Regions from separate parts of the Arthrobacter sp. NPDC093125 genome, predicted to be linked through region 2. Evidence: riboswitches for the same ligand, from Rfam matches in the RefSeq annotation. Region 2 holds a riboswitch; each other region holds the start of a gene.
What was found. Region 2 has a riboswitch for cyclic di-AMP ahead of ACIP9X_RS18630 (M23 family metallopeptidase). Riboswitches for the same ligand answer to the same signal wherever they lie in the genome.
Positions count from the first base shown of each region.

Region 1: linked by a shared signal. The riboswitch ahead of ACIP9X_RS02360 (LysM peptidoglycan-binding domain-containing protein) and the one ahead of ACIP9X_RS18630 (M23 family metallopeptidase) in region 2 are both predicted to bind cyclic di-AMP.
Region 3: linked by a shared signal. The riboswitch ahead of ACIP9X_RS02600 (hypothetical protein) and the one ahead of ACIP9X_RS18630 (M23 family metallopeptidase) in region 2 are both predicted to bind cyclic di-AMP.

Region 1 covers NZ_JBIVOQ010000001.1:511,474-515,833, reverse strand. The annotation lists gene ACIP9X_RS02370 (HAD family hydrolase) at 1-349, shown strand, start outside; gene ACIP9X_RS02365 (hypothetical protein) at 414-1,013, opposite strand; gene ACIP9X_RS02360 (LysM peptidoglycan-binding domain-containing protein) at 1,208-2,098, opposite strand; cyclic di-AMP (ydaO/yuaA leader) riboswitch at 2,101-2,297, opposite strand; gene ACIP9X_RS02355 (inorganic diphosphatase) at 2,489-2,977, opposite strand; gene dacB (D-alanyl-D-alanine carboxypeptidase/D-alanyl-D-alanine-endopeptidase) at 3,141-4,360, shown strand, end outside.
Region 2 covers NZ_JBIVOQ010000014.1:35,856-40,215, reverse strand. The annotation lists gene ACIP9X_RS18635 (benzoate/H(+) symporter BenE family transporter) at 1-1,254, shown strand, start outside; gene ACIP9X_RS18630 (M23 family metallopeptidase) at 1,533-2,363, opposite strand; cyclic di-AMP (ydaO/yuaA leader) riboswitch at 2,369-2,543, opposite strand; gene ACIP9X_RS18625 (hypothetical protein) at 2,836-3,267, opposite strand; gene ACIP9X_RS18620 (hypothetical protein) at 4,330-4,360, shown strand, end outside.
Region 3 covers NZ_JBIVOQ010000001.1:560,789-565,148, reverse strand. The annotation lists gene ACIP9X_RS02610 (adenosylmethionine--8-amino-7-oxononanoate transaminase) at 1-377, opposite strand, end outside; gene bioB (biotin synthase BioB) at 598-1,623, opposite strand; gene ACIP9X_RS02600 (hypothetical protein) at 1,880-2,692, opposite strand; cyclic di-AMP (ydaO/yuaA leader) riboswitch at 2,696-2,892, opposite strand; gene ACIP9X_RS02595 (GTP pyrophosphokinase family protein) at 3,049-4,155, opposite strand.

The DNA of each region.
Region 1 (4,360 bases), on a different contig from region 2:
CGTCGTGGTGTTCAGCGCAGAGAACACCCCCGAGGAGTTCAACGAGGCCATCGAGCACATCGGTCTCGCCGGCGTCACCTACTCTGTGGGCTGGACGGCATGGCTGGACATCGCCGCGGCGGGCGTCACCAAGGCCAGCGCCTTGGAAAACCTCCGTACCCGGCTTGGTGTCGATCCGTCCAGGACTGTGGCGGTCGGCGACGGCCGCAACGATATCGAGATGCTTGCCTGGGCGAACCGCGGCGTCGCGATGGGGCAGGCCCCGGAAGAGGTGGTTGCCGCCGCGGATGAGGTCACCAAGTCCGTGTACGACGACGGCGCCGCCCACGTTCTGCACAGCCTCCTGTAGTTCCGCCTGGTCTTTCGCGACGCTCCAATGCTGTCTGAGGAATCTTCCTGCGGCAGGAGCGCTGCTACCGCACTTCGAGGATGAGCGAGAGCAGCCGTGCCGCTGCGGGGCGGGCCGCGTGCTCCTCGTTCCACTGGGACCGGGCCACCGCCTTGCTGACCGCCTGCGAGGTGATGCCGAGCTCGGCGGCCACTGCCTTCTGCTGTCCGCGCACGCCCGGGGTCAGCAGGTCCAGGACCCGCCATTCGGCCTGGCTGCGGTCGCGCACAATGTGGCCCAGCAGCCGAAGAATCGCCTCGCACTCGGCCGCCATATCGGCATAGGGACCCTCGACGGCCACGGGAATCCGCTCCTTGCTGTTGCGGAGCCTGTCCACCGCCCGGCGGGCGTAGATGAGGCTGTGGCCGCCGGCATCCTTGATCTGGTTGGGCAGCGGTTCGTTTACCGGCCCCACGCCGAGTCCCACGTACCAGCTGCCGCATCGAAGGGCGACCAGGGCGGCGTCCACTGCCTGGTGGGGACAGTCCACTATCCCCTGGACCTCGTCCTCGACCGACCGATCGAAGTCGAGGCGCGCGGGGATATGCCGGAGGTCCTTGAGCAGTTGCGGGACCCGGTCGCCGTCGCGCCGGCTGTCTGTTTGGTTGATAGTCAGCGTGAACATCGTGAATCACACTACCTGCTGGTCGCTGCGAGACAAGTTTGTCCCACCCGAACCAGGAGAGTTGTCCGTGCTGGAATTCTTGTCCCCGCCCCGAGCTGCTGTTATTCCCGGAGCGCAAAGCTTCCGCTGCCCGTATGCGGAAACAGCAGCGGCAGGCGCCGTAGCACCTGCCGCTGGTGTGTTTGAACTGACGCTTAGGCGTTGACGCGCACGTAGCTCGTTCCTGTCAGCCAGGAGGTCGGGTGAACGATGGTTTCGTTGACGCCGTTCATGCCACTGCTGATGGCCTGCCCGTTCCCGATGTAGATGGCAACGTGGCCGGAGCTGATGATCAGGTCGCCGGGCTGCGGGTTTGAAACCGGGGTTCCGTACTGGTGGAACTGCATGGGCGCAAGATCGCCCACCTGCTTGCCGATCGAGCGCAGTGCCTGCTCCACCAGGATGGTGCAGTCCTGGGTAGCTCCCAGCTGTGCACGGGCGGATGCCACGAGCGCGCCGCCGACTCCGCTGGCCGGGGTGGTGGAGGATGCCGTCTTGGTCGAAGCCGGCTTGATGGACGCGGAAGCGTGGTAAATGCCCATGCTGGCCTGCTGGGGTGCTGCCGGAGCGGCGTGCGGAACAGCAGGGGCAGCCGGAGCGGCCGGAGCGGCCGCCTGTGGAGCCGGTGCAGCGTGTGCGGCGCCCGGAATCACGATCTGGTCACCTGGGTAGATCACCGAGGACAGGGACAGCCCGTTGGCAGACAGGACGGCGTTCAGGGCAACGCCGTGCTGTGCAGAGATCGCGCCGAGGGTGTCGCCTGGCGCAACCGTGTGGGTGGCGCCGGATGCGGCAGGCGCAGCAGGTGCCGGAGCGTGAGCTGCGGTCTGGGCTTGGACGCTGGCGGTACCCGATGTCTCTGGAGCGTTGGCGCCGGCCATGGCGGGGGCTCCGACGCCGAAGACAAGGCCTGAAGCGGCGGCGACGGCGGCGGCCGGCCGGGCCATGGATGATGCGTTGGACTTCAGAGAATAGGACAGTCCCTGCAAAGCGATGGACTGAGTCGGGGTGGCGCGGTGGCGCGCGGACATGGTCTTACGTGACATGGATTTTGCCTCTCCCATGCCTGCGGGGTGAGCTGTCGGGTTCGGATGGGAGGTCACCCGGTCCTGCGTCCCTTGCGAAAGGGAGCGACAGGACTTAACCCCAAGTCCTTGGAAACCAAGGACGGTAAAGACGTGGTTCCCCCGTCCCTGCCAGTTGGATATTGCGAACGGATCCCGGTCAGCGGCAGGGCTCGGCATTCCTCCCGGGAGTGCCCCGACGGAAACCAAGGCACCGGAAGAGGCTATCCCACGAACCCGGTAAAAGTCACATTTGCGTAACGGCGCCGGTCGTTCCGGCGTGGCCTGGCAGCGAAATTCAGCCGGTTAAATTACGACGGCGGCTGGTGCGGTCCGCTTGGAACCGCACAGCCGCCGTCGTGCTGGGGAACGTTAGTGTGCTGCAGGCACGTAGCGCTTGATGGAGGCCTCGAGCTCTGCCTCTGCGGCGGCACGGTCGGCCCAGCCCTCGGCCTTGACCCACTTGCCGGGCTCCAGGTCCTTGTAGCGGGTGAAGAAGTGCTCGATTTCCTTGATCAGGAACTCGCTGACGTCGCTGACTTCCTGGATGTGGTCGAACCGGGGATCGGCCGGCACGCAGAGGACCTTGGCGTCACCGCCGCCGTCGTCGGTCATGTTGAAGACGCCGATGGGGCGGGCCTCAACGATGACGCCCGGGTGCAGATCGAAGTCCTGCAGCAGCACCAGTGCGTCCAGCGGGTCGCCGTCTTCGCCGAGGGTGTTCTCGAAGAAGCCGTAGTGGGTGGGGTACTGCATGGAAGTGAAGAGAACGCGGTCCAGGCGGACGCGGCCGGTCTCGTGGTCGACTTCGTACTTGACGCGCGATCCCTTGGGAATCTCGATGGTCACGTCATGCTTCATGGAATGCTCCTCGACGATTGCTTGGGTGTTTGCGGCACGCTGGCATCCATTTAGATTCAACGAAAAAGGGCTGTCGCTGCCGCCGACTACTATTGAGGATATAGCGAGAGGCCCAGGTTTCAGGAACTAATGGGGTAATTTCAGGACTTTGAGGACCAGCGGCATGAGGGGCACCACAGGCAAGGCAACCGGCCGCGCCAGGATCGGCAGAAGACGCAGCGGTCCGCGTAGTGCCGGCATCGGCGTGCTGCTCCGGGCCTGGCCCACCCTGCTCCTTACGGTCCTGCTCGCCGCCCTGGCCATTCCCGCCGGGATGCTGATTGCCCCCGCGCTGACGGGCCAGGCCCCGACGATGGCGGCTCCGGTGCAGACCCCTGCGTGGCAGCTCTTGCCGAAGGAGCTGTCTGTTCCCCAAGGGATTGATCCGCTCAGCACGTCAGCGCCCATTCCCTTGCCTGCGCAGGTCGCGGCCAAGCTGAACCCGGTTCTGAAGACCGACGGCGGCGGCACCTTTACGGGGGTAGTCCAGGACGCCGTCACGGGCAAAGTGCTGTTCGACCGGAACGGCGCCGCCAGCAGGATCCCGGCATCCAACATGAAGCTGCTCACCGCCGCGGCCGCACTGAAGGCCATCGGACCGGAGACGCGGTTCAGCACCAAAGCAGTGGCAGGCCCGGCACCCGGCGCAAAGTCGGGCGCGGCAAGTTCCAATTCGAGGACGGTGGTGCTGGTGGGCGGCGGAGACGTCCTCCTCACTGCAGGCGAGTCCGCCAAGGACAAGGTGCTGGGCCATGCCGGACTGGCCACTCTCGCCAAACTGACCGTGGAGTCCCTGCGCCAAGACGGGTTCCGCGGCAGGGTGGACGTCCTGGTGGACGACTCCCTCTTTACCGGCGCGCCCCTCAACACTGCCTGGAGCCCGGACGACGTCGCTGCCGGCGAGATGGCCCCGCTCTTTCCGCTCGCCCTGAATTCGGCGCGCTTCGATCCGGCCGTCACCGCTGGCCCCCGCCCGCAGGACTCAGCCCTGGCCGCGGGCGAGGCGTTCGCCGCCCAGCTCACGGCGGCCGGTGCCGCCGCGGGACTGCAGGTGGCGCCCGCCGTCGGACGTCTGGAGGGGAAAGCGGCGCCGGACGCCGCCGTTCTGGGTGAGGTGCAATCCGCGACTGTCAGCCGGCAGGTCGACCACATGCTCCAGACTTCCGACAACTACCTGGCCGAGGCCCTGGGCAGGATGGCTGCTGCCGCAACCGGGCAGCCGGCCAGCAACGAAGGCGCCGCAGCCGCCGTGCTGCAGCAGCTCGCAGGTCTCGGCGTGCCCACCGACGGCATGATTGTGGCCGATGTTTCCGGGCTGGCCCTTGCCAACCAGGTGTCGGCCCG
Region 2 (4,360 bases):
TGGACCACACCCGCGCCGACGCCCGCGCCATTGCAGCAACCGCTCCTGGAACGGCCCGGGCACCGTCCGCCCGGACCCCGCCGGTTCCTTCGCGACGTGGACCTGCCCTACCTGTCCAACGGCGCCATCGGATTGGTCTTCACCGCGTCCGGGCCCATCGCCGTCACCCTGGCCGTCGGCGCGGCCGGCGGGCTGACCCAGGACCAGCTCGCCTCGTGGGTTTTCGGCATCCTGTTCTCCGGCGGCGCCGCGACGCTCATCATGTCGCTCCTCTACCGGCAGCCGCTGGGGTTTGCCTGGTCCATTCCCGGCACGGTGCTGCTGGGGCCGTCGCTGCAGCATCTGTCCTTCCCGGAAGTGGTGGGCACGTTCTTCACGGCCGGCCTGCTCATCCTGGCCCTGGGCGCAACCGGGGTGGTCCGGCGGATCATGGCCACAATTCCCATGCCGATCGTCATGGCCATGGTTGCCGCCGTCTTCCTCCGCTTCGGCACGGACATCGTTTCCTCAAGCCAGGCCAATCCGGCCATTGCCGCCCCGATGGTGGGCGCCTTCCTCCTCCTGACCGCCGTTCCGGGCCTGGGAAAGTTCCTTCCCCCGGTCCTCGGCACGCTGGTGGCAGGATGCCTGGCGGTGGCCGTCAGCGGGCAATTCGTTCCCCGCGGGCCGGGGCCGCTCCTGGCCGCCCCGGTGTTCACCCCTCCCGTGTTCACCTGGGCCGCGCAACTGGAGCTCGTGGTTCCCCTGGCGCTGACAGTGCTGTTCGTCCAGAACGGCCAGGGCATCGCCGTGCTCCGCGCCGCCGGGCACCGGCCGCCCGTCAACGTTTTTGCGATTGTGTCCGGCGCGTTCTCCGTACTGAACGCCGGCTTAGGTGCCGTATCGGCCTGCGTGACCGGCCCCACCAACGCCTTGTTGACGTCGTCGGGAGCCAAAGAGCGCCAGTACACCGCAGCGGTGACCTACGGCTGCCTCGCACTGGCCTGCGCGGCGCTGGCTCCCACCCTGACCAGGCTGATGCTGGCCACGCCCAAGGAATTCGTCCTGGTCCTGGGCGGAATCGCGATGCTGCGGGCACTCCAGCAGGCGTTCGTGACCGCATTCTCCACCACCTTCACCCTGGGCGCGCTGGTGACCTTCGTGGTGACCATCTCCGGCCTGGATCTGTTCAACATCCACTCGGCCTTCTGGGGCCTGGTCATCGGATACGCCGCCTCACGGCTGCTGGAGCGTCCGGACCATGCAGGATCGTAAAACGCGGACCGGTGCGTTTTTACGAAGTCAGGGGATTGCCCCAGCGGCACCACAACTGGCCCGTTTCGGCGCAGCATTCCTGCGCCGGGACGGGCCATCTTGCTCCGGCGGTTGTATAGCGGCGGTTGGTCGAGGGTCAAGCCGGGTGACCCGGGCACGGAGGCGAGGAGCTTCTCCGCGTAGGGGTGCTGCCGGTTGCGGTGGACGGTTTCGATGAACCCGTTACTCAAACTAAGCAGAACTTTCAGCAAATGCTGACAGGTCCTAGTGTCATTGCCCTAGAGGTAAGCGGCGGGGTTGACGGTCCGGTCCTTGACCATCACTTCAAAGTGAAGATGGCAGCCAGTGGAGTTACCGGTGGTTCCGACAGCGCCTATCCGACTACCCTTGCCCAGGGCTTGACCCTTCGAAACGCCGATGCTGGCAAGGTGGTTGTATGTGGTCTTCAGGCCCTTGCCGTGGTCAACTACAATCCGGTTTCCGCCACCGTACGGGCTCCAGCCTGCCTCCGTTACCTTTCCCGCAGCTGCAGCCAACACGGGCGTGTTGCATGCCCCTGCGAGATCAAGCCCGGTATGCATTTCGCCGGCGGCCCCGGTCAGGGGATTGCCGCGGAGCCCAAATGGCGAACTCACGTTCACAGAGGCGAGCGGCGCCCGTAGGCCTGCCGAAGGCGCGGAAACCCGGGCGGATTTCGGTGCCGCTTTCCGTGCCGGTTTGGACGCCGCTTTCGGTGCCGCTTTCCGCGCCGGTTTGGACGCCGCTTTCGGTGCCGCTTTCGGTGCCGCTTTCGGCGCCGGGGAGGACTCGACCTGGGGCCGATCAAAAACAAGCGACGATCCTGCCTCCGCCGCCAGGGACGGCTGGGCGGCGGGGGCGGCGGCCGCCTCGGCGCGAACTTCGCGCGCCGTCGAGATCCCGGCTGGCGCGGCGTGAGCCGTGGTGAGCACCGTCATGCCAATCATTCCGGTCACTGCCGCCGCAACAGCCAGCTGTTGGCCGCGGCCCCGCAGCGTCGGCATTGGGGATGAGGCTGCCCGGCGGCGGCCCTTGCCGGATGTACTCGAGAAAATGGCACGGCGTGGGCCGTGGTTGTCGTGGGAAGGCAAAGCGTAGATCCTCTCGACGCCGGCGAAATTAGCTGTCGGATTCGGACGAGTGGACTGTCCGGCCTCCCCTGACACGCGCCTCACGGGCATGCAATGACAGGGCCAGGCTTCACCCCAAGACGCCCAAAGGCGTCATTCGTGGGTCTTCCGCCCCCGCCTAGAGATAAGGGTTCATGTACCGCCGGCGGGGTTTGGCGAAGCGGGTACACGCATACCACGTGAGGGTATGGCTACCTCCCATGTAAGCAAGAAAAGCTTTATGTTACAAATTCGTTACTGAGTCCTGCGCGCGTCGCTATTGTGGATGAGGGCGTGATTTAGTAACTAGCCCGGTCCCTGGCGAGTAATGCACTGCCCCGCCAAACCGTAGCAACCCGCCCCGCACCCCTCCTGCTCGCGGATTTTGGACTTGCTATAGTCCCGTCCCAAGGTAGTTTCTTCTTCTGGGCAAGCCACGCCGCATTGCGCGGCCTTACCGTGGACGCGACCGGCGAGAGATACTGACGGTGCCAGCTCCGGCGGTTGCCGCCGCTGGATCCGTGCCTACGACCCAGTGCTGGTGCCACCTAACTGAGGCTTCAGGTGCAGCTCCGGATCGATGTCCGGCCAACGGCGGATCCATTCCTTTCCTCATCTGCTCGGAGTAGTCGCCGAGCTCACGGTCGGGCACATGTAGCCAGTCATCCAGATACTCCACGAACGCGTCGGTCCTCATGCGCAGGGCCTTGATTTCCGCAGAGGAGCGGTCAGCTTCGGGAGGAAGCTCCGGCAGCTGCTGGCAGTCCCGCACGAGGGCCGTTCTCCACGCGAATAGTTCCTGGATGAAGGCCTGAGCGCCCGTTGTCTGCAGCTCAACGGGCAGTATGCGGATGAAGACTTCGAACTCTGACGCAGAGTCTCGCATCTCCAGCTTCGGTCCATAAACCCGCACGCGGTGGCAGTGACTGGGTGGCCCGTCAGCATGCCGGCAGGCTAACATGCGATGTCGTCAGGCGACCTCGGGCGCTGATGGCTGTATGCCTTAGCGGCCGAGGTGACTGGCTCAGGTCGGGGAGTATCAGACGGCCTGCGCGCGTCGACGGCATCTATCTTCAACCTCAGTGGGCTACAAGTCATGTAACCCTCCCCCGCACCCAGCATGAACTAGCAGAACAGCCACTACGAGCGGACGAAAGGAAACCCGGGTGAAATCCGAAACACGCAGCCCAGGAACCCGCACGGAATTTTCCTCATGTCATGTTGGTCGAGCCATGAACGCCCATGAAGTGGTGTGGGACGACGAAAGCGTCGATCCAGGAAGCCAAGGAGGCAACCGGCCACAGCAACGGCCACCAATGAAAAAGGCCCCCGAGGGGGCCCTTCACAACACAAATTGTGCATACTCATAGGCTAAAAACCTGAACAGGTAAACCGCTGCGCCCGAGGTGGGACTTCCCCAATCCGTGCGGTCCGACCTCAGTTCAACCGAATCCGAAGCCCAAGGTGTGCACATTGCCACACCCTTCTTTTTTTGCCCGCTCAATGCACGGTCCAGTGGAATGCGGCAGCCTTTCGGGCGCGCCCAAGGGCCCGGCACGACCTAGATTCCCAGGCACCATCACCGACTCCAAGTGACTCGTGCCCTACCCGCCCGATTTCTTATGATCGGCGGCAGACCCTTTGGCAAGGAGGGCGCTTCCACGCCTTATTGATCACGCTCTGGGCGGAGCCCCTGCCCATCGTCCTGCAGCGCTACATTGAAGCGACGACCCCCGCTTTCTTGTCAGGCGCTATTCACGGCTCGGAGTGGGGCCGTCCAATGGAACGTCGGCCATCGGGGAGAAAGCCGACTTTAGACAGATGACGGAACCCTGGGCGCTGCGGCTCTGGACGTGTTTCCGGGTTGCGGCGATGATGAAAACATGCGCGAGACGAGCTGATCAGCCGCAGCTTGCGATAACACGCCGCGGTGTGGAGGCGCATCGCCATGTCACCCAAATCTGACCGCGCGGAGCATA
Region 3 (4,360 bases), on a different contig from region 2:
CCCGAATCGGCGAGGAACACCCGCTCCAGCCCCGGCCGTCCGGCTGCAGCGGGGGCCATCTCCACCAGGTGTTCTGCCAGTTCCACAGCCGGAGCATGCGTCAGGCCGCCGAACATCACATGGCTGAAGTTATCCAGCTGCCGCTTGGCGGCGGCATCGAGCACCGGGTGGCGGTACCCGTGGATCGCCGACCACCAGGATGACATCGCATCCACGACCTCATGGCACTCGCCGTCTTCACCGCGGAGCCGCAGCCGCACGCCGTCGGCCGCCTCCACTTCCCACAGCGGAAGGTCCGGGGACGCGGGCGCATAGGGGTGCCACAGGCGCTCGCGGTCGCGCTGGATCAGACCCGCCTGCGTTGAGCCCGGCCTCATGGGACGAGCACCCCGTGCCGCGAGCACTCCGCCTGCCAGCCCAGCGGTGTCACCTGGACTTTCATCCGCCTGCGGCAGTCGGGGCAGTACCGCGGCGGCTCCAGCGCCAGCAACTCACCGCAGCGGCGGTGCCCGGACGACGGCGGGACGCTGCCGCCGTCGGCCGGGTCCCCGCAGTGCCCGCAAAACTTCGCACTGGATGAGCCTGTTGAAACCCCGTTCACAGCGACTTCTGGAATTCCTTGATGGGCATGTTCAGCTCCACGAGCAAGTTGAGGTCAGCCGTGGCGGGACGGCCCAGCGTGGTGAGGTAGTTGCCGACGATGACGGCGTTGATGCCGCCGAGCAGCCCGTCCCTCGTGCCGAGGTCGCCGAGGGTGAGTTCGCGTCCGCCGGCGTAGCGGAGCACGGTGCGGGGCATGGCGAGCCGGAACGCGGCGATGGCGCGCAGGGCGTCCTTGCCGTCCATGATCTCCTGGTTCTCGAGCGGGGTCCCCGGGCGCGGATTCAGGAAGTTGAGCGGCACCTCGTGGGGTTCCAGGGCGGCGAGCTGGGCGGCGAGTTCGGCCCGCTGTTCAAGGGTTTCGCCCATCCCGATGAGGGCGCCGCAGCACAGTTCCATGCCGGCCGCCTTGACCATGTTGCAGGTCTCGAGGCGCTCCTCGTAAGTGTGGGTCGTGACGACTTCGGGGAAGTAGCTGCGTGCCGTTTCGAGGTTGTGGTTGTAGCGGTGGACCCCCCACTCGGCCAGCTGGTCGACCTGCCGCTGGGTGAGCATCCCCAGCGAGCAGGCGATGTTGATGTCGACAGCTTGGTTGATGCGGTCGATCGCGAACTTGATCTGGTTCATGAGTTTGATGTCGGGGCCACGGACGGCGGCGACGATGCAGAACTCGGTGGCGCCGGTGGCTGCGGTTTCCTTGGCTGCCTTGACGAGTTCAGGAATGTCCAGCCAGACGCCGCGGACAGGGGAGTCGAACAGGCCTGACTGGCTGCAGAAGTGGCAGTCCTCGGGGCAGCCGCCGGTCTTGATCGAGATGATGCCCTCCACCTCGACATCCTCGCCGCAGTGCTTGAGCCGGACTTCGTGGGCCAGCTGGAGGGCTGCGGGAAGTGCATCGTCCGGAAGGCGGAGAACCTCGACCAGCTGGCTTTCGCTCAGTCCCACGCCCTCCTCGAGGACCTGTTGCCGGGCGGTCTCGAGGATTTCGTAGCGGGTCACGGGCGGGTCTGCCTGAATCGTCATTGATTTTGTTCCTTGCCTTGTAGGTGCGGATCTCTCTCAAACAGACGCTAGTTTCCAAATCGGGGCGCCATTTTGGAGGGTTTCTACAAGGAGGCAGGGCGGAAGTTTGACGGGATATGGAAGCTGTCCCCGCCGTCGAGGGAAGGCAAAACGTGCATAGGGCAGCAAAAAGCCGGCGCTCCGCTGCCCCCAAGGCAGCGCAACGCCGGCTCTGTGAGCGCACCTTATTCAGGTGCGCGGTCTTGCTTAGTCGCGGTTAGGCTGCGGGCCGCACAAAGGTGACCGGACCGGTTGCGGTGAGCCAGGACAGCGGGTGAACGATGGTCTCGTTCACGCCGTTCATGCCGCCGCTGAGCGCCTTGCCGTTTCCGACGAAGATGGCTACGTGGCCGGACTGGACAATCATGTCGCCGGGCTGGGGCGTGGAGACGACCTTGCCGTAGTTCATGAACTGCATGGGGGCGAGGTCGCCAACACGGATGCCCGAGGCGCCCAGTGCCTTCTCCACCATGGCGGTGCAGTCCTGGCTGATGCCGACCTGGGCGTAGGCCGCGGCGACCATGGAGGCGTTGATGCCGCCGGCGGCTGCGGGCGCGGGGGCCTTTGCCGGTGCCGGTGCGGACTTGACCGTGACCTTCGGCGCGGGCGCGGCCGCGGGTGCCGGAGCAGCGGCGGGGGCGGCGGCAGCAGCCTTCGGCGCTGCAGCAACCCTGGGAGCCGCAGGCGCAGCCGGCTTCTCCACAACGACGGGTGCCTTGACAACGGGGGCCGGCGTGGACTTCACGGCCGGGCGCTCGTAGGCGATGCTGACGCTGGAGCTGGCGCTCAGCGGGGCCTGCGACTGGCTGGCAGCCTCGGGAGCTGAGGCGGGGGCGGCGGCCTTCTGGGCCGGGGCGTTGGCGGCATTCGCGGCCATGGTCCCGGTGAAGGCGAGCCCCGATGCCGCGAGGACCACGGCAGCCTTGCGTCCCAGTCCTCCGGCATTTGCCGTGACTGCGCGCGATGCGGAAGCGAACGGGTTTGAACGGCCGGCCGCTGCGCGGCGGGCAGGGGTAATGCGTGAAGACATGAAGGAGCCTCTCCCGATGCCTGCGAGGTGAGCTGTCGGATTCGGATGGGAGACACCCGGCCGCGGCCTGAGGAATCAGGATCTGCGCGGCTTCACCCCAAGGCCCGCTTCGAGCGGGCCGAAAATTGGTTTCCCCGTCTCTGCCGGAAAGGTCTGCGATCGGATCCCGAGGCTGCGGCAGAGTTAGGCAATCAGCGCGGGAATGCCTTCCTCGGTGAGGAAGGCACGTCTTCTACCGTACGGGAGCCTGGAGCAAAAGTCACATTTGGGTAACAGGGGCGTGTTGTGCGAGCGATCTCAGGTTGCGCCGGGTAGGGGTGCGTCGGGAGGTGGAGTCCGCCGCGCCGCGGCCGGCTCTACTTCTTGGTCTGCCGGTAGCGTTCGATCTGCTTCAGCCGCCGCAGGAGGCTGTCGCGCCGCGGGTGCGGAACGACGTCGGGCGCTTCTGCGGTGAGGTCGATGTGCCTCGTGCCGTACTGCCACAGCAGCAGGTCATCCAGCAGCCGGTCCGGACCGGGGGAGTAGCGGTGGTCCAGGGCCTTGCGGACCTCGGTGATCCGGTTGGCGCTGAGCAGACCGGCCAGTTGCACGGTCTGGTTGAGGCCGTGGGCAGCCATGAGCTCAGCCGCCCATCCCCAGTCATCGTCCACTTTCCGGTCCACGTGCGGCAGCAGTGCGCGCCACACGTCACGGATGCGGTTGGGCGTGAGCTGGGCCGCGCCCTCGCCGTCCATGTCCCAGTAGCTGCGGACCTCCTCATAGCGCTCGTGCAGGTCAGCGAAGGCGGTCTCCACCGTTTCCAGCATGGCGGCCGTGGCCGTGAACTGCCGGTCGAAATGGGGCGTCCAGGCGCGCGGGTCCTCCGCCTTGAAGCGGATATCGTGTTCGATCTCACTCCACGCGTGCGCAAAGACGGTGCGGATCTGGCACTCGAAGAAATAGCTGCCGTTCGGCTGAACCTCAGGGTTGAAGACCTGCTGGTATTCCTTGACCACGTCGTTTTGGATGGTCCGCAGAATCAGGTGCCGGCTGGAGTAGCCGTATGTTCCGGACTCAATGGAGCCGATGTCCTTCTCGCGGTCCCCGCGGCAGTCGAAGAGCTGGCGCTGGCGCTTGATGATGTTGGCCACGGCGGCGTTTTCCGTCGGCAGCTTGGTGATCACGCGGACGCCCACCATGTCGTTGAGGGTGCGGAAGGGGTCGGGGAACTTCAGCAGGCGCGGCCCGTCCGGTTCGAGCGGCTCCTCGGTCCGCGAGATTTTCTCCCGGAATGACTCCACCGTCTTTGTCCGGCCGGTGACGAACAGAGGGGTGACCTCCGTATCCTTGAGCATGGTCCGCAGCATCAGCAGGACCTCGCGGGTGACAAGCTTCAGGGCCGGCCGGACACGCTCGTAGAGCTCCACGTTCTCCTGCACGGACTCGCGCTGGCTGACGTCCAGCCGGTCCCAGTTGCTTGCCATGGCTCCAAACTATCAAGGGCGTGTGACAGCCGGGGATGTGACGCCGGCAGGCAGCACACTTCCATGCCCAAAAGCGGCGTGCACCGAACCGGCAGCGGGGTGCATCTTACGGCAGCGGCCTGCGCACGCGCCACAGCGGGTCCGGCTTTCCGCCGATGGGAGCCAGCTCACTGTTAGGCTCGGCACATGGCTGATGTGCGCCGTC